Linked DNA regions of Geminicoccus roseus DSM 18922. The protein of the gene in region 2 interacts with the protein of the main gene of each other region in a pairwise test. Links are inferred from orthologs where the notes say so. Each region holds a gene or a part of one and is shown on either strand. Other genes may lie near its edges. The genes, in order: GEMRO_RS0114035 and GEMRO_RS0119975.

What was found.
Region 1: the proteins of GEMRO_RS0119975 (region 2) and GEMRO_RS0114035 interact in binary tests that used the Escherichia coli proteins (3 or more experiments, as listed by UniProt). The link is inferred for Geminicoccus roseus DSM 18922 from one-to-one orthologs.

Annotation. Positions count from the first base shown.
Region 1 is NZ_KE386572.1:2,781,606-2,789,046, forward strand. Bases 2,831-6,276 are described here. They hold GEMRO_RS0114035 (2-oxoglutarate dehydrogenase E1 component), read right to left. Parts: upstream 5,884-6,276; coding sequence 3,031-5,883; downstream 2,831-3,030. Other genes in these bases: odhB (2-oxoglutarate dehydrogenase complex dihydrolipoyllysine-residue succinyltransferase), read right to left, coding at 2,831-2,925; sucD (succinate--CoA ligase subunit alpha), read right to left, coding at 5,972-6,276. Outside these bases: lpdA (dihydrolipoyl dehydrogenase), read right to left, coding at 50-1,459; more of odhB, read right to left, coding at 1,657-2,830; more of sucD, read right to left, coding at 6,277-6,853; sucC (ADP-forming succinate--CoA ligase subunit beta), read right to left, coding at 6,853-7,441. UniProt on the Escherichia coli protein: E1 component of the 2-oxoglutarate dehydrogenase (OGDH) complex which catalyzes the decarboxylation of 2-oxoglutarate, the first step in the conversion of 2-oxoglutarate to succinyl-CoA and CO(2).
Region 2 is NZ_KE386572.1:4,009,374-4,016,293, forward strand. What follows is about bases 1,616-4,540. They hold GEMRO_RS0119975 (ABC-F family ATP-binding cassette domain-containing protein), read right to left. Parts: upstream 4,049-4,540; coding sequence 2,183-4,048; downstream 1,616-2,182. Other genes in these bases: GEMRO_RS34385 (hypothetical protein), read left to right, coding at 1,616-1,656; GEMRO_RS34390 (hypothetical protein), read left to right, coding at 1,902-2,108; GEMRO_RS0119980 (hypothetical protein), read right to left, coding at 4,080-4,307; GEMRO_RS0119985 (carbohydrate ABC transporter permease), read right to left, coding at 4,506-4,540. Also shown: more of GEMRO_RS34385, read left to right, coding at 802-1,615; more of GEMRO_RS0119985, read right to left, coding at 4,541-5,357; GEMRO_RS0119990 (carbohydrate ABC transporter permease), read right to left, coding at 5,392-6,321; GEMRO_RS0119995 (ABC transporter substrate-binding protein), read right to left, coding at 6,303-6,920. UniProt on the Escherichia coli protein: Genetic data indicate it may be involved in ribosome assembly or function.

The DNA.
Region 1 (7,441 bases), 1.2 Mb from region 2 along the record:
CCGACATGGCCCGGCCGCCGGGTTGGAAGGCCGGGCCACGCGGTCGCGGCTACATATGAATGGGTTTGGCGAAGCTGGCGAGGGCCGCTTCCTTGATCGCTTCTTCCAGGGTCGGGTGCGGGTGGCTGGTACGGGCAAGGTCCTCGGCGCTGGCGCCGAACTCCATGGCGACCGTGACCTCGTTGATCATGGTGCCGGCATCGGCGGCGATGATGTGGCAGCCCAGGATCTTGTCGGTCCCGGCCTCGGTGAGCAGCTTCACGAAGCCGTCGGTCCGGCCGACCGCACGGGCACGCGAGTTGGCCATCATCGAGAACTTGCCGGTCTTGTACTCCACCCCGGCCGCCTTGAGCTGCTCCTCGGTCTGGCCCAGCGCCGCCACCTCGGGATCGGTGTACACCACGCCCGGGATCAGGTTGTAGTCGATGTGCGGCTTCTGCCCGGCGAGGATCTCGGCGACCGCCACGCCCTCCTCCTCGGCCTTGTGCGCCAGCATCGGGCCCTTGATGGCGTCGCCGATGGCGTAGATGCCGGGCACGTTGGTGCTGAAGTCGTCATGGGTGGAGATCCGCTGGCGCTCGTCCAGCGCCACGCCCGCGGCCTCCAGGCCCAGCCCCTCCGTGTAGGGACGCCGGCCGATCGAGACCAGCACCACGTCGCCCTCGATCACTTCCGGCTCGCCGCCCTTGGCCGGCTCGACATGGACCTTGAGCAGCTCGCCGGAGCTGTCCACGCCGGTCACCTTGGTGCCGAGCTTGAAGGCGACGCCCTGCTTGGCGAGGATGCGCTGGAAGGTCTTGGAGACCTCGCCGTCCATGCCGGGGGTGATCCGGTCCAGATACTCCACGACCGTCACCTTGGCGCCGAGCCGGCGCCAGACGGTGCCCAGCTCCAGGCCGATATAGCCGCCGCCGATGACGATCAGGTGCTTGGGCACCTCGTCCAGGTCGAGCGCCCCGGTGGAATCCACCACCCGGCCTTCCACGAGCTCCACGCCCGGCAGGGGCATCACGTCGGAACCGGTGGCCAGGATGATGTTCTTGGCGCCGACCTGCTGGCTGCCGCCGTCCAGCAGCGCCACGTCCATCGCGTTGCTGCCGGTCAGGGTGGCGGCACCCTTGATGTAGTCGACCTTGTACTTCTTGAAGAGTCCCTCGATGCCCTTGGTCAGGGCCTCGACGACGTCGTCCTTGTTGTCGAGCATGGCGCCCAGGTCGAGCTCGACCCCGCCCTTGGCGCGGATGCCGATCTTCTCGAAATGGGTCTGGGCCTCCTCGTAGAGGTGCGAGGTGTGCAGGAGGGCCTTGGACGGGATGCAGCCGACGTTCAGGCAGGTGCCGCCCAGGCGGCCGCGCTTTTCCACGCAGGCGACCTTCATGCCGAGCTGGGCGGCCTTGATGGCGCCGACATAGCCGCCGGGGCCACCGCCCACCACCACGACGTCGTACGGCTCGCTCATCCTGTTTCTCCCGCAGCCCGCCCGAAAGGCCGGCCTGATATGCACTGATCGTTAGATGGGGGGCTCAGCCTCGGGGCGGATGTCCGGACAGCCGGGCTGCAGCCATGCATGGAGCGCAGGCTCCGGCCGGCGGCAGCCGGCGGCGGAGCCATGTGGCGGTGCGGCCGTCCGCCGGGACGGGGCGGACGGCCAGCACATCACGCCTCGATCAGGAGGCGCTGCGGATCCTCGATGGTCTCCTTGACCCGCACCAGGAAGCTGACCGCTTCCTTGCCGTCGATGATCCGGTGGTCGTAGCTGAGCGCGATGTACATCATCGGCCGCGCCTCGATCTTGCCGCCGGCCATCACCATCGGCCGCTGCTGGATCTTGTGCATGCCAAGGATGCCCACCTGCGGCGGGTTGATGATCGGCGTGCTCATCAGCGAGCCGAACGTGCCGCCATTGGTGATGGTGAAGGTGCCGCCGGTCAGGTCCTCCATGCCAAGCTTGCCGTCGCGGGCGCGCTTGCCGAGGTCGGCGATGTTCTTCTCGATCCCGGCCAGCGACGCGGTGTCGGCGTCGCGCAGCACCGGCACGACCAGGCCCTGCTCGGTGGAGACCGCCACACCGATGTCGTAGTAGTGCTTGTAGACGACGTCGTCGCCGTCGATCTCGGCATTGACCGCCGGATACACCTTGAGCGCGTCGATCACCGCCTTCACGAAGAACGACATGAAGCCGAGCTTGATGCCGTGCTTTTTCTGGAACACGTCCTGGTACTGGCTGCGCAGCGCCATGACCGCGCCCATGTCGACCTCGTTGAAGGTCGTGAGCATGGCGGCGGTGTTCTGCGCCTCCTTCAGGCGCTCGGCGATCCGCTTGCGCAGGCGGGTCATCCGGACCCGCTCCTCGCGGCCGGAGCGCGATCCCGCAGCCGCGGCCGGGGCCGCCGCCGGGGCAGAGGGCTTGGGTGCCGCGGCCGCCGCCTGGACGTCGCCCTTGGTCACGTTGCCCTTGGGACCGGAGGGCGGCACCGAGGCCAGGTCGATGCCGGCCTCGCCGGCGAGCTTGCGCGCGGCCGGGCCGGCCTGATCGGCGCCGCTGCCCGCGGCGGCAGCCGCCGGGCTCCGCTCCGGGGTCGCCGGCTTGGCCATGGCGGCGGCGGCACCCTGCGGCGCGGCCGGCTCCTTGGCCTCGATCACCGGAGCCGCCGCCTTGCCGTCGGTCGCGGGCGCCGCACCGGCACCGCCTTCGGTGATCGAGCCCAGCATCGAATCAACGGCGACATCGGTGCCTTCCTCGGCGACGATCTCGGCCAGCACGCCCGCCACCGGGGAGGGGACCTCGAGGTTGACCTTGTCGGTCTCCAGCTCCACCAGCGGCTCGTCGACCGCCACGCTGTCGCCCACCTTCTTCAGCCACTTCGCGATCGTGGCCTCACTTACCGATTCGCCGAGCTTCGGCACCCGGATCTCGACGCTCATCGCACTTCCTTCCGTCCCCAACATCCAAGGGCGCGCCCTGCCGACCGCCGCGCACCCTTCACCAACCCATAGCGACCCGCCGGGTGCCGCCCTGGCAAAACCCGATCAGCCAAGCAGCGCCTCGGAGACCAGGGCCTTCTGCTCGCGCTCGTGCTGCGACAGGGAGCCCGTGGCCGGCGAAGCCGACGGCTTGCGCCCGGCATAGGCGAGGCGCCGCTGCGGCACGCCCAGGCTCTCCATCAGGTTCTCGATGCGCGGCATCACGAAGAACCAGGCGCCCATGTTGCGCGATTCCTCCTGGCACCAGACGAACTTGGCCGAGGTCGGGTAGCGCTGCATCTCGCGCAGCACCGCGTCCTCGGGGAAGGGCGCCAGCTGCTCCAGGCGGACCAGCGCGATCTTGTCGGTGAGGCCGAGCTCCTCGCGCTGCGCTTCCAGGTCGTAGAACACCTTGCCCGAGCACAGGATCACCCGCTCGACCAGATCGTCGGCCGGCGAGGGCGGGCGGTCGTACATGACCCGGTGGAAGGTGGTGTCCTGGCCCATGTCCTCCAGCGTGCTGACGCAGCGCTTGTGGCGGAGCAGGGACTTCGGATCCATCAGGATCAGGGGCTTGCGGAAGTCGCGGCAGAGCTGGCGGCGCAGCACGTGGAAATGGTTGGCCGGGGTCGTCACGTTGACGATCTGGATGTTGTCCTCGGCGAACAGCTGCAGGAAGCGCTCGATGCGGGCCGAGCTGTGCTCGGGCCCCTGGCCCTCCATGCCGTGCGGCAGCATCACGACCAGGCCCGACATCCGCAGCCACTTGCTTTCGGCCGAGGCGATGAACTGGTCGAAATAGACCTGGGCGCCGTTGGCAAAGTCGCCGAACTGGGCCTCCCACAGGGTCAGGCAGTCCGGATCGGACAGGGAGTAGCCGTACTCGAAGCCGAGCACGCCCTCTTCCGACAGGAAGCTGTCGACCACCTCGAACGGCGCCTGGTCCGGGGACAGGTTGTCCAGGGGGACGTAGCGGTCCTCGGTGGTCTGGTCGTAGATCGTGGCATGGCGCTGGCTGAAGGTGCCGCGGCCGACATCCTGCCCGGACAGGCGGACCGGGAAGCCCTCCACCAGCAGCGACGCGAACGCCAGATGCTCGGCGGTGGCCCAGTCGATGCCCGAGCTGGTCTCGATCGCCTTGCGCCTGGCCCCGATCACGCGCTTGAGGCGCGGATGGATGTTCAGGCTTTCGGGCAGGTCGGTGAACTTGAGGCCGAGTTCGCGCAGGCGGTCGGTGGAGACGCCGGTCTTGCCGCGCTCATAGGCCTCGGGCGCCTTGCGCAGGCCCTTCCACGCCCCTTCCAGCCAGTCGGCCTTGTTGGACTTGTAGGTCCGCCCGGCCTCGTGCGCGCCGTCCAGCTGCTTCTGGAAGGTCTCCAGGATCGCCTGCGCCTCGGCGGCGTCGACGATCTTCTCCTCTTCCAGGCGGCGGGCGAACAGCTGCCGGGTGGTCGGGTGCTGGGCGATGCTGCGGTACATCAGCGGCTGGGTGAAGGCCGGCTCGTCGCCCTCGTTGTGACCGTGGCGCCGGTAGCACCACATGTCGATCACCACGTCCTTCTTGAACTTCTGCCGGAACTCGGCGGCCAGGCGCGACACCTGGCAGACCGCGACCGGATCGTCGCCGTTCACGTGGAAGATCGGCGCCTGGATGCCGCGCGCCACGTCCGAGGGATAGGGCGAGGTGCGGGCGTAGGCCGGGCTGGTGGTGAAGCCGATCTGGTTGTTGATGATCAGGTGGATGGTGCCGCCGGTCCGAAAGCCCTTCAGCTCGGACATCTCCAGGCATTCATGGACCACGCCCTGGCCGGCGAACGCGGCGTCGCCGTGCATCAGGATACCCATGACCTTGGAGCGGTCGGCGTCGCCCAGGAGGCGCTGCTTGGCGCGGACCTTGCCGATCACCACCGGGTCGACCGCTTCCAGGTGCGACGGGTTGGGGGTGAGCGACAGGTGGACGGACCTGCCGTCCTCGAACAGGCGATCGGTGGAGGTGCCCAGGTGGTACTTCACGTCGCCCGAGCCCAGCACCTCGTCGATGGCGGGCTGGCCCTGGAACTCGGAGAAGATCGCCGTGTAGGGCTTGCCCATCACGTTGGCGAGCACGTTCAGGCGGCCGCGATGCGGCATGCCCAGCACGATCTCCTGCACGCCCAGCTCGACCGAGGTGCGGATGATCGCCTCCAGCGCCGGCACCGCCGATTCGCTGCCGTCCAGGCCGAAGCGCTTGGTGCCGGGGAACTTGACGTGGAGGAACTGCTCGAAGCCCTCGGCGACGGTGAGCTGCTCCAGGAGTTCGCGCTTGTCGACCGGCGGGGTGTCCAGGATGCCGCCCGGCGCCTCGATGCGCGCCTGGATCCAGGCCTTCTGCTCGGGATCCTGGATGTGGAGGAACTCAATGCCGATCTTGCCGGCATAGGTCCGGTTCAGGATCTCCAGGATCTCGCGCAGGGTCGCCTGCTCGCGGCCCAGCACCATGTCCAGGAAGAAGGTGCGGTCCAGATCGGCCTCGGTGAAGCCGTAGGTCTTGGGGTCGAGCTCGGCGTGCTGGGCACGCCGGCTCAGGCCCAGCGGATCGAGCTCGGCCTGCAGGTGGCCGCGCACCCGGTAGGCGCGGATCAGCATGATCACCCGCAGGTGGTCGCGGATCAGCGTCCGGGTGGCGTCGTCCCCAAGCGAGGGGAGGTCCAGGTTGGCCGGAACGCCATAGGCGCGCGGCCGGGCCTGGCGGGGCTCCAGCGCCGCCTTGGCCTGCCGGTAGAGCGCGCTCGTCTCCGCGCCCAGGTCCTCGAAATAGGACCGCCAGGAGGCATCGATGGAGGTCGGATCGGCGAGATACCGCCCGTACAGCTCCTCGATGAACGACCCGTTACCGCCATACAGGAACGAGGTCTGCTCTAGTTCCTGACGCTTCGCCATCTCGCGTTCCCTGGAAACCCCACAGGAAGCGGCCGGTCCGCTTCCTGCCCCGTTTCACTTTCCTACATTCCAGACGTTGACAAGGCGTTTACGCGCCGCCGCCCATCGCGGCGAGCATTGCCTGACCGAGCGCTGCCGGATGATCCGCGATCGTGATGCCCGCGGCACGCATCGCCGCGATCTTGCTCTCGGCGTCGCCCTTGCCGCCGGAGATGATCGCGCCGGCATGGCCCATGCGCCGGCCCGGAGGTGCGGTGCGCCCGGCGATGAAGCCGACGATCGGCTTCTTGCAGCCGGACTGCTGCCAGTACTCGGCGGCTTCCTCCTCGGCCGACCCGCCGATCTCGCCGATCATGATCACGCCCTCGGTGGCGTCGTCCTGGATGAACATCTCCAGGACGTCGATGAACTCGGTGCCCTTGACCGGGTCGCCGCCGATGCCGACGCAGGAGGTCTGGCCAAGATTGGCGGCAGTGGTCTGGGCGACCGCCTCATAGGTGAGGGTGCCCGAGCGGGACACGATGCCGATCTTGCCGGGCATGTGGATGTGGCCCGGCATGATGCCGATCTTGCACTGGCCAGGGGTGATCACGCCCGGGCAGTTCGGGCCGATCAGGCGCGAGCTGGAGCCGACCAAGGCCCGCTTGACCTTGACCATGTCCATCACCGGGATGCCCTCGGTGATGCAGACCACCAGCGGCACTTCGGCGTCGATGGCCTCCAGGATCGCATCGGCGGCGAACGGGGCCGGCACGTAGATCACCGAGGCGTCGCAGCCGGTCGCCTCGCGGGCCTGACGGACCGTGTCGAACACCGGCAGGCCCAGATGGGTCTCGCCGCCCTTGCCGGGAGTCACGCCGCCGACCATCTGGGTGCCGTAGGCGATCGCCTGCTCGGAGTGGAAGGTCCCCTGCGCGCCGGTGAAGCCCTGACAGATCACCTTGGTGTTGGAATGAACCAGGACCGACATCAGTGGGTGCTCCGCACGGCTTCGACGATCTTCTTCGCAGCGTCCGCCAGGTCGTCGGCGGGCGTGATCGGCAGACCGGATTCGGCGAGGATCTTCTTGCCGAGCTCTACATTGGTTCCCTCGAGGCGAACCACCAGGGGAACGGTGAGATTGACCTCGCGCGCGGCGGCCACCACGCCCTCGGCGATCACGTCGCAGCGCATGATCCCGCCGAAGATGTTGACCAGCACGCCCTCGACGTTCGGGTCGGACAGCAGCAGCTTGAAGGCCGCGGTGACCCGCTCCTTGGTGGCGCCGCCGCCCACGTCCAGGAAGTTGGCCGGCTCGCCGCCGAACAGCTTGATGATGTCCATGGTCGCCATGGCCAGGCCGGCGCCGTTGACCATGCAGGCGATGTTGCCGTCGAGCTTGATGTAGTTCAGCTCGTGCTTGGACGCCTCGATCTCGTGCGGATCCTCCTCGTCCAGGTCGCGCAGCTCCAGGACCTTGGCCTGGCGGTAGAGCGCGTTGCTGTCGAAGTTCATCTTGGCGTCGAGGGCCACCAGGTCGCCGGCCTCGGTCACCACCAGCGGGTTGATCTCGACCTGG
Region 2 (6,920 bases):
GCCGCTCCAGTGCTTGGCGTGCAGGCGATTGACGTTGTCGCGTCTTACGCTGGCTCCCAGCGAACGATCCGAGGGGCGGGCAAGCTATGTTGAGCAACCTTCTCGGGCGGGAAGGTGCGTGAATGCAAGACCTGACCCCATTCCGCGCTTCTGTAGGTGGAAGGTACGGGAGTGTACCGTTCGGAATTCCTGCCTGAGCAGAAGGCCTGCCGCAGTTTCTTTCCCGACGGACGATCCAGGGGTGCAGGCGCCCTATGCCTTGTGAATCTTCCCGGAGCGGGAAGGTGCGCGAACGCAAGACCTGACCCCATTTCCGTAGTGAAGGCTGGGGCGACCTGCCAATTGCGTGCGGCGAGTTGACTGGCAGGAAAGTCGTTGACCTTGATTCTGCGCCTTGGCGATCCTTGCGAAACATCAACAACGAATATACGGATATGCCTGGGCATTAGCAGCGGAAACCACAATGGAGTTCCTCAAGAACATATCAATGAACATGAAGGCCTCCGGTCCAGCAGCCGTCCTATGTACGTGGGTAGCTGCGGTAACCCTTTTAGGGATATTCGGGGATGGCGTGCTTGCCTCCAGCGCCCTTAGCTTGCTTGCAGTTTTCGCTGGAAGTGCAGTGTTCGCTCTGGCGAACCGGACGTAGAAGTCGCTTCAGCGTCAGATGATAGTGGAGTGAGGCGTCTAGGCGAAGTATTCTGGTCGCTATTGATACCATATACGAACATCAATAGGTGGGTCTTGTATTCGGGTAGGCTAACTCAAATTCATTGAGTTATTCTCTGGAGGAATCATCCCGTGAGCTATGCACTACCTCCGAATCTCTCAATGAGTCGATATTTATCAGTCGATAGAATGATGATTAAGCATGGGAAATTTTATGTCGAAGAATTATATAGGACGGTAGAATCCTTTCCAGATTCTGCAATGGTATCTTTAGATACCCCTGCATCTCTGAAAAAGATCCTTGAAAGCAACATTAATGTATTTGACAAAAATCGGCGGATTTGGGGTGATGTTGCCCACTTTCTTCACGCGTACATAACTCTCGTTGTATACCGCGCGGATCAACTTATACTATCCATTTTAGCCGACCTGCAAAGCGACAGACTTGTGCCGGCTGCCGCGAACGCGCGAAACCTAATTGAGTTAGTTGTGGTGGCCTCACAAGAGATTTCTATCGTCGCATCCGCCTTGCAGAATGCATGTAACAATAAATTGGTTCACAAACATATTGTCGAATATGAAGACGTAATTGAGAAGATTATGCTTAGATCAATCTGGGGTGCCAAGTCGCGAGACATTGTGGAAGCGTTGCGTCCTCGGGACGCTTTTAAGACGATCAAAAGCCTCGACGCTGCATTGAAAGGTACGAATCAAGAAGCATTTTATCATGATTTATATGAATACCTCTCTGAGTTCGTCCACCCGTATCGGAATGGCTTTAGCGCGTTGATTGCAGGTAGTTGGGATGATGCTGCCGATTTTCGGCGGAATCTTGTTATAAGTAAAAAAAATGACAGTAATGCTGCTGCAGTATGTGTAGGGCGAACAGTTAGTGCTATGTGTGTCACAAGTTACAGTTTGTGCTACTACTGGAGCAAGAAACGAGATGCAATTCATTCTTATCGAGCCATATTTCGACAACAATGAATAGTATTGTCAATTAGTGAGGTGCAAATTTAACTGCATTATTTCTGTTGTTCTAATGATAACAATCAAATAAATAACTGCAGCGTATGTTATGGGCAATTCATTTCTTTTTAACATCGCTTGTGCATATTTTAATTAATAACGCTTTTGGTTGCTACAAAGAGCTCTCTAGTTATGTGCTAATGGGAAAGATGCCTATGCCACTATCGAAAAAAGAGCTTTACAAGAGAGTTAGGGGGCCAGTCATGAATGATGAGGATTGGTGGAGACTTGTATTTGATTCAGATGTTGGCCACTTGTATGTCGAGCATGAGTGGGCCCATGTCGATGTGCGAAGAAGGACGCCGCCCAACGCCGGAAAGCAAAATATCGAACTAGCCGATTTCTTCGAAAAGGCGCCCATTCAAGCGTGCACCGAACTTCGGCAGCTCCTTGAAAGGCTTTTTAAATGAAGAGCGATCGGATTGCGTCTCTCCATAAGATGCTTGATCAAGATTCTAGTTGAGTATCTGATGAGGGCTGTTGTTCAATTTATCTCAATCCCCTCAATCTCCTCCAGCATCTCCAACCACTTCCCCTCCGCCTTCGCCAGCCCGTCCAGATATTCCGCCTTCTTCTTCCCCAGCCCCTCCAGGTCCAGCCCCTTCATGTAGCTCTTCGGGTCCGCCATCTTGGCGTCGATCTCCGCGATCGCCGCCTGGATGCGCTCGATCAGGCGTTCCAGCTTGGCGGCTTCCTGGCGCAGTGGGGCGAGTTTCTGGCGGCGTTCGTTCTGGGTGCGCTTGGGCGGGGCGGGCTGTTGGGTGGGGGTGGGGGTTTTCTGGTTGTTGGCGCGCTCGGAGAGCATCTGCTGGCGGTAGTCGTCGATGTCGCCGTCGAAGGGGGTGACGCGGCCGTTGCCGACCAGCCAGAGGCGGTCGGCAGTGAGTTCCAGGAGGTGGCGGTCGTGGGAGACCAGGACCACGGCGCCGGGGAACTCGTTGATGGCCTCGATCAGGGCCTCGCGGCTGTCGATGTCCAGGTGGTTGGTGGGCTCGTCCAGGATCAGGAACTGCGGGTCGTGGCAGGTGATCATGGCGAGGTTGAGGCGGGCCTTTTCGCCGCCGGACAGGTTCTTCGCGGGCGTGATCGCCTTGTCCTGGTTCAGGCCGAAGCGGGCGAGACGGGAGCGCAGCTTCTGTTCCGGGGTGTCGGGCAGGAGGCGGCGCAGGTGGGCGATGGCGTCCGCGTCGGGGGTCAGGTCCTCGATCTGGTGCTGGGCGAAGAAGCCGACCTTCAGGCCGCGGGCGCGGGTGAGCTCGCCGGACATCGGCTGGAGGCGGTCGGCCAGGAGCTTGGCGAAGGTCGACTTGCCGTTGCCGTTGGCGCCGATCAGCGCGATGCGGTCGTCGGGATCGATGCGCAAGGACAGGCCGCTCAGGATGATCTTGGAGTCGTAGCCGACGGCGGCCCGGTCCATGGTGATCAAGGGCGGGGGCGGGGGCTCGGGCTGGGGGAAGTCGAAGACGACGTCCGGCTCCATCGCCTCGGCGTCCAGGACCGGCATCTTTTCCAGCATCTTCAGGCGCGACTGGGCCTGGCGGGCCTTGGTGGCCTTGGCGCGGAAGCGGTCGACGAAGCTTTGCAGGTGGGCTCTTCGCTCCAGCTGCTTGGCGCGCATCTTCTCGCGCAGCTCGCGCTGCTCGGCGAACTGGCGGCGGAACTGGGTGAAGCCGCCGGTCCAGGTGGTGAGCTTCTGGTTTTCCAGATGGACGATGCGCTCCGGCACGGCGTCCAGCAGGTCGCGGTCGTGGCTGATCAGCAGCAGCGAGCGCGGGTACTTCGCCAGGTGCTCGGTCAGCCAGAGGGTGGCTTCCAGGTCCAGGTGGTTGGTGGGCTCGTCCAGGAGCAGGAGGTCGGGCTCGGCGAACAGGACGCCGGCGAGAGCCACGCGCATCCGCCAGCCGCCGGAAAACGCGGAGAGCGGGCGGGCCTGCATCTCCTCGTCGAAGCCCAGGCCTTTCAGGATGATCGCGGCCCGGGCGGGGGCGGCGTCGGCCTGGATCTCGAGCAGGCGGTTCTCGACCTCGGCGATGCGCAGGCCGTCGGTGGCGGTGGCGCGCTCCTGCATCAGCGCGTGGCGCTCCTTGTCGGCGGCGAGCACCGCCTGCATGGGCGTGGTGGAGCCGCCCGGCGCCTCCTGGGCGACGATGCCGACGCGGATGCCGGGCTGCAGGCGGACCTCGCCGGCATCCACGTGCCATTCGCCGGTGAGCAGGCGGAACAGGGAGGTCTTGCCGGTGCCGTTGCGGCCGACCAGGCCGAAGCGGCGGTTGGCGGGCATGTGCAGGCTGGCGCCCTCCAGGAGGACGCGGCCGGCGATTCGCAGGGTGATGTCGTTCAGGTCGAGCATGGGGCGCAGGCAGCCTGCCTGGGCCCGGACGTCAAGAGGGGATCATCGCCTTGTCGCAGGACGGCTGGGCAGCGGCGGGTGCTGCCGCGTCCAGGCCGGAGCGCCGGCCGATGACCAGGGAGCGCACCGCGGCGCCGGCATGGGTGATCTGCAGGGAGAGCCGGTCGACCTGGTCGAGCAGGGAGGCGAGGCGGGCGAGATCTGCGTCGGGCGCCTCGGCCAGCGCCAATTGGTGCGGTGCAACGTTCGAAAATGGCATCGGTTCCCCCCGAGCCGGATTAAATATACAAAATGATTAGCAACGAACCCGGGCACGAGAAAAGAAAAAAATAATTCCACCAGTCTGGTGGACAATATCCTGCGCCGGGTCGGTAACCGACAACGTGGCGGTTGATTTCAACGGCGAGGCATCCGGAACCGAAGCAGTCAACCAGGGCGAGTATTGAGGTCCTTCCGGTCAGCCTTTGACGGCGCCGGCGGTCAGCCCCTGCACCAGGTAGCGCTGGATCAGCGCGAAGAACAAACAGGCCGGGATCAGCGCCAGCACCGCCGCCGCGGTCATCTGCCCCCAGTCCACCGAGAACTTCGACACGAAGGTGAGCAGGCCCACCGGGAAGGTCATCTTGGTCTCGGACGAGATCAGCATCAGGGCGAACAGAAGTTCCGACCAGGCCGCGGTGAACACGAAGCCCAGGGTGGCGCCCATGCCCGGCAGGGTGAGCGGCAGGATCACCCGGCGCAGCGACTGGAAGCGGGTGCAGCCGTCGATCATCGCCGCCTCCTCCAGCTCCTTGGGGATGCCCTCGAAGAAGCTCTGCATCAGGAAGGTGGCGAACGGGGCGTTGTAGGCGGTGTAGACCAGGATCAGCCCGGTCAGGCTGTCGACCAGGCCGAGCGGCGTCATCAGCCGGTAGATCGGCGCGATCAGCATCACGAGCGGGAAGATCTGGGTCAGCAGCAAAAAGAACAGGACGGGGGCCTTGGCCCGGAAGGTGAAGCGGGACAGGGCGTAGCCGGACAGGCTGGCCGCCAGCGTCACCCCGATGGCCGTGCCGAACGAGACGATCACCGAGTTCGCGAAGTACCAGGGAAAGTCGGTGGCCCCCAGCACCTCGCCGAAATTGTCCAAGGTCGCCCGGCTCGGCCACAGCCGGATGCCCTCGCCGAACAGGAGGTCGGTGGGGGTGACCGCGATCTTGATCAGCCAGTAGAGCGGGAACAGCGCCGCCAGCACGTAGAGCGCCAGGGCCAGGCGATGGAAGACCGTGCCGAAGCGGCGGGCGAAGGGCGAGGCGCCGGCGACCACCATCAGCAACGGCTCCGGGTCGGCAGGAAACGGGTCATCAAAAGGCGCTCCGCAGCCGCTTGCGCATTTCCAGGATCAAGATCGCGTAGAGGAAAAGGAGGCCCAGCAGCACCATGGACAAGGCCGAGGCATAGCCGAAGTCCAGCTTCCGAAAGGCGATGGTGAAGATGTAGGAGGGCAGGATCTGGGTCTGCCCGGCAGGTCCCCCCCCGGTCATCACCACGATCAGGTCGCCGAAATTGGCGATCCAGATGGTGCGGAGCAGGATGGTGATCGCCACGGTCGGGATCAGGTAGGCAATGGTGACGTGGCGAAAGCGCGCCCAGGTGCCGGCGCCGTCGATGGCGGCGGCCTCGTACATCTCGTTGGGGATCGACTGCAACGCCGCCAGGATGGTGATCGCGAAGAACGGGATGCCCCACCAGACATTGGCGGTGATCGGCCCCCACATGGCAAGCGCCGGATCCCCTAAGATGTTGTCCGGGGCGGCCAGCAGGCCCAGGGCGTGCAGCCAGTGCGGCAGGGGCCCCACCACCGGGTTGAACAGCCAGGCAAACGTCAGGCCGGACAGGAAGGAGGGGACCGCCCAGGGCAGGAACACGATCGCCTGGACCAGCTTCTTGCCCTTGAACTCCCGCCACAGCAGCAGCGCCAGGCCAAGCCCCAGGAAGAATTGCAGGAACAGGGAGGCGAAGGTCCACCACAGCGTGTTGCCGAGAGCCCGCCAGAAGATCCGGTCCTGCCAGATCGCCTCGAAATGGGCGAGACCCACGAAGCCACGCTTGAAGGGGTTGAGGATCTGCACGTTCTGGAACGCGAAGCCGATGCCGACCACCAGCGGGACCAGCATGAACAGGGCGATCAGGACGAGGGTCGGGGAAAGATAGGTCCAGGGCTCGGCGAGCGAACGAAAGGTCCGGCGCCGGGCCGGACCTCCTTCAGGCGCGTTCAGCGCGATTCCAGCCATTTTTTCTGCGCATCGGTGAGATAGGCCGCCCATTCATCGGCGACGTCCTGGGGCGTGCGCTGGCCCAGCAGCATTTCCTGGCCGCCGGTGATCGAGATCTGGTCGGCGAAGAAGCCGAACTCCTCGAGATATGTGGGCATGGCGGTGAGCTGCCAGCGCGGGTCGTTCAGCTCGGTGAACCAGCCGCGATACTGCTCGGTGTCGAAGAACGGGTCGTTTTCCGCACCTTTGTGGATCGGGATCACGCCGACCACCTTGGCCCATTCCAGGTTCATCTCCGGCGAGGACAGGTGCGCGATCAGCTTCCAGCTCTCGTCCTTGGCCTCGCTGGCCGAGAACATCGCCCAGCCGGCATAGCCCATGGTCGGGAAGGACTTGCCGGAGGGCCCGAGCGGCATCGGCGCCACCGCGAACTTGTCGGCCGGCATCCGTTCCGCCACCGCGATCAAAGCGTCCGGGTCCTGGTCGAGCATCGCGCAGGTGCCGGAATAGAACCCGGCCACGATCTCGTTGAAGCCCCAGTTGACGCTGTCCTTGGGAACGGCGCCCTCCTGGTACATGTCGGCCAGGATCTGCAGGCCGGCCACCGCCTCCGGCTT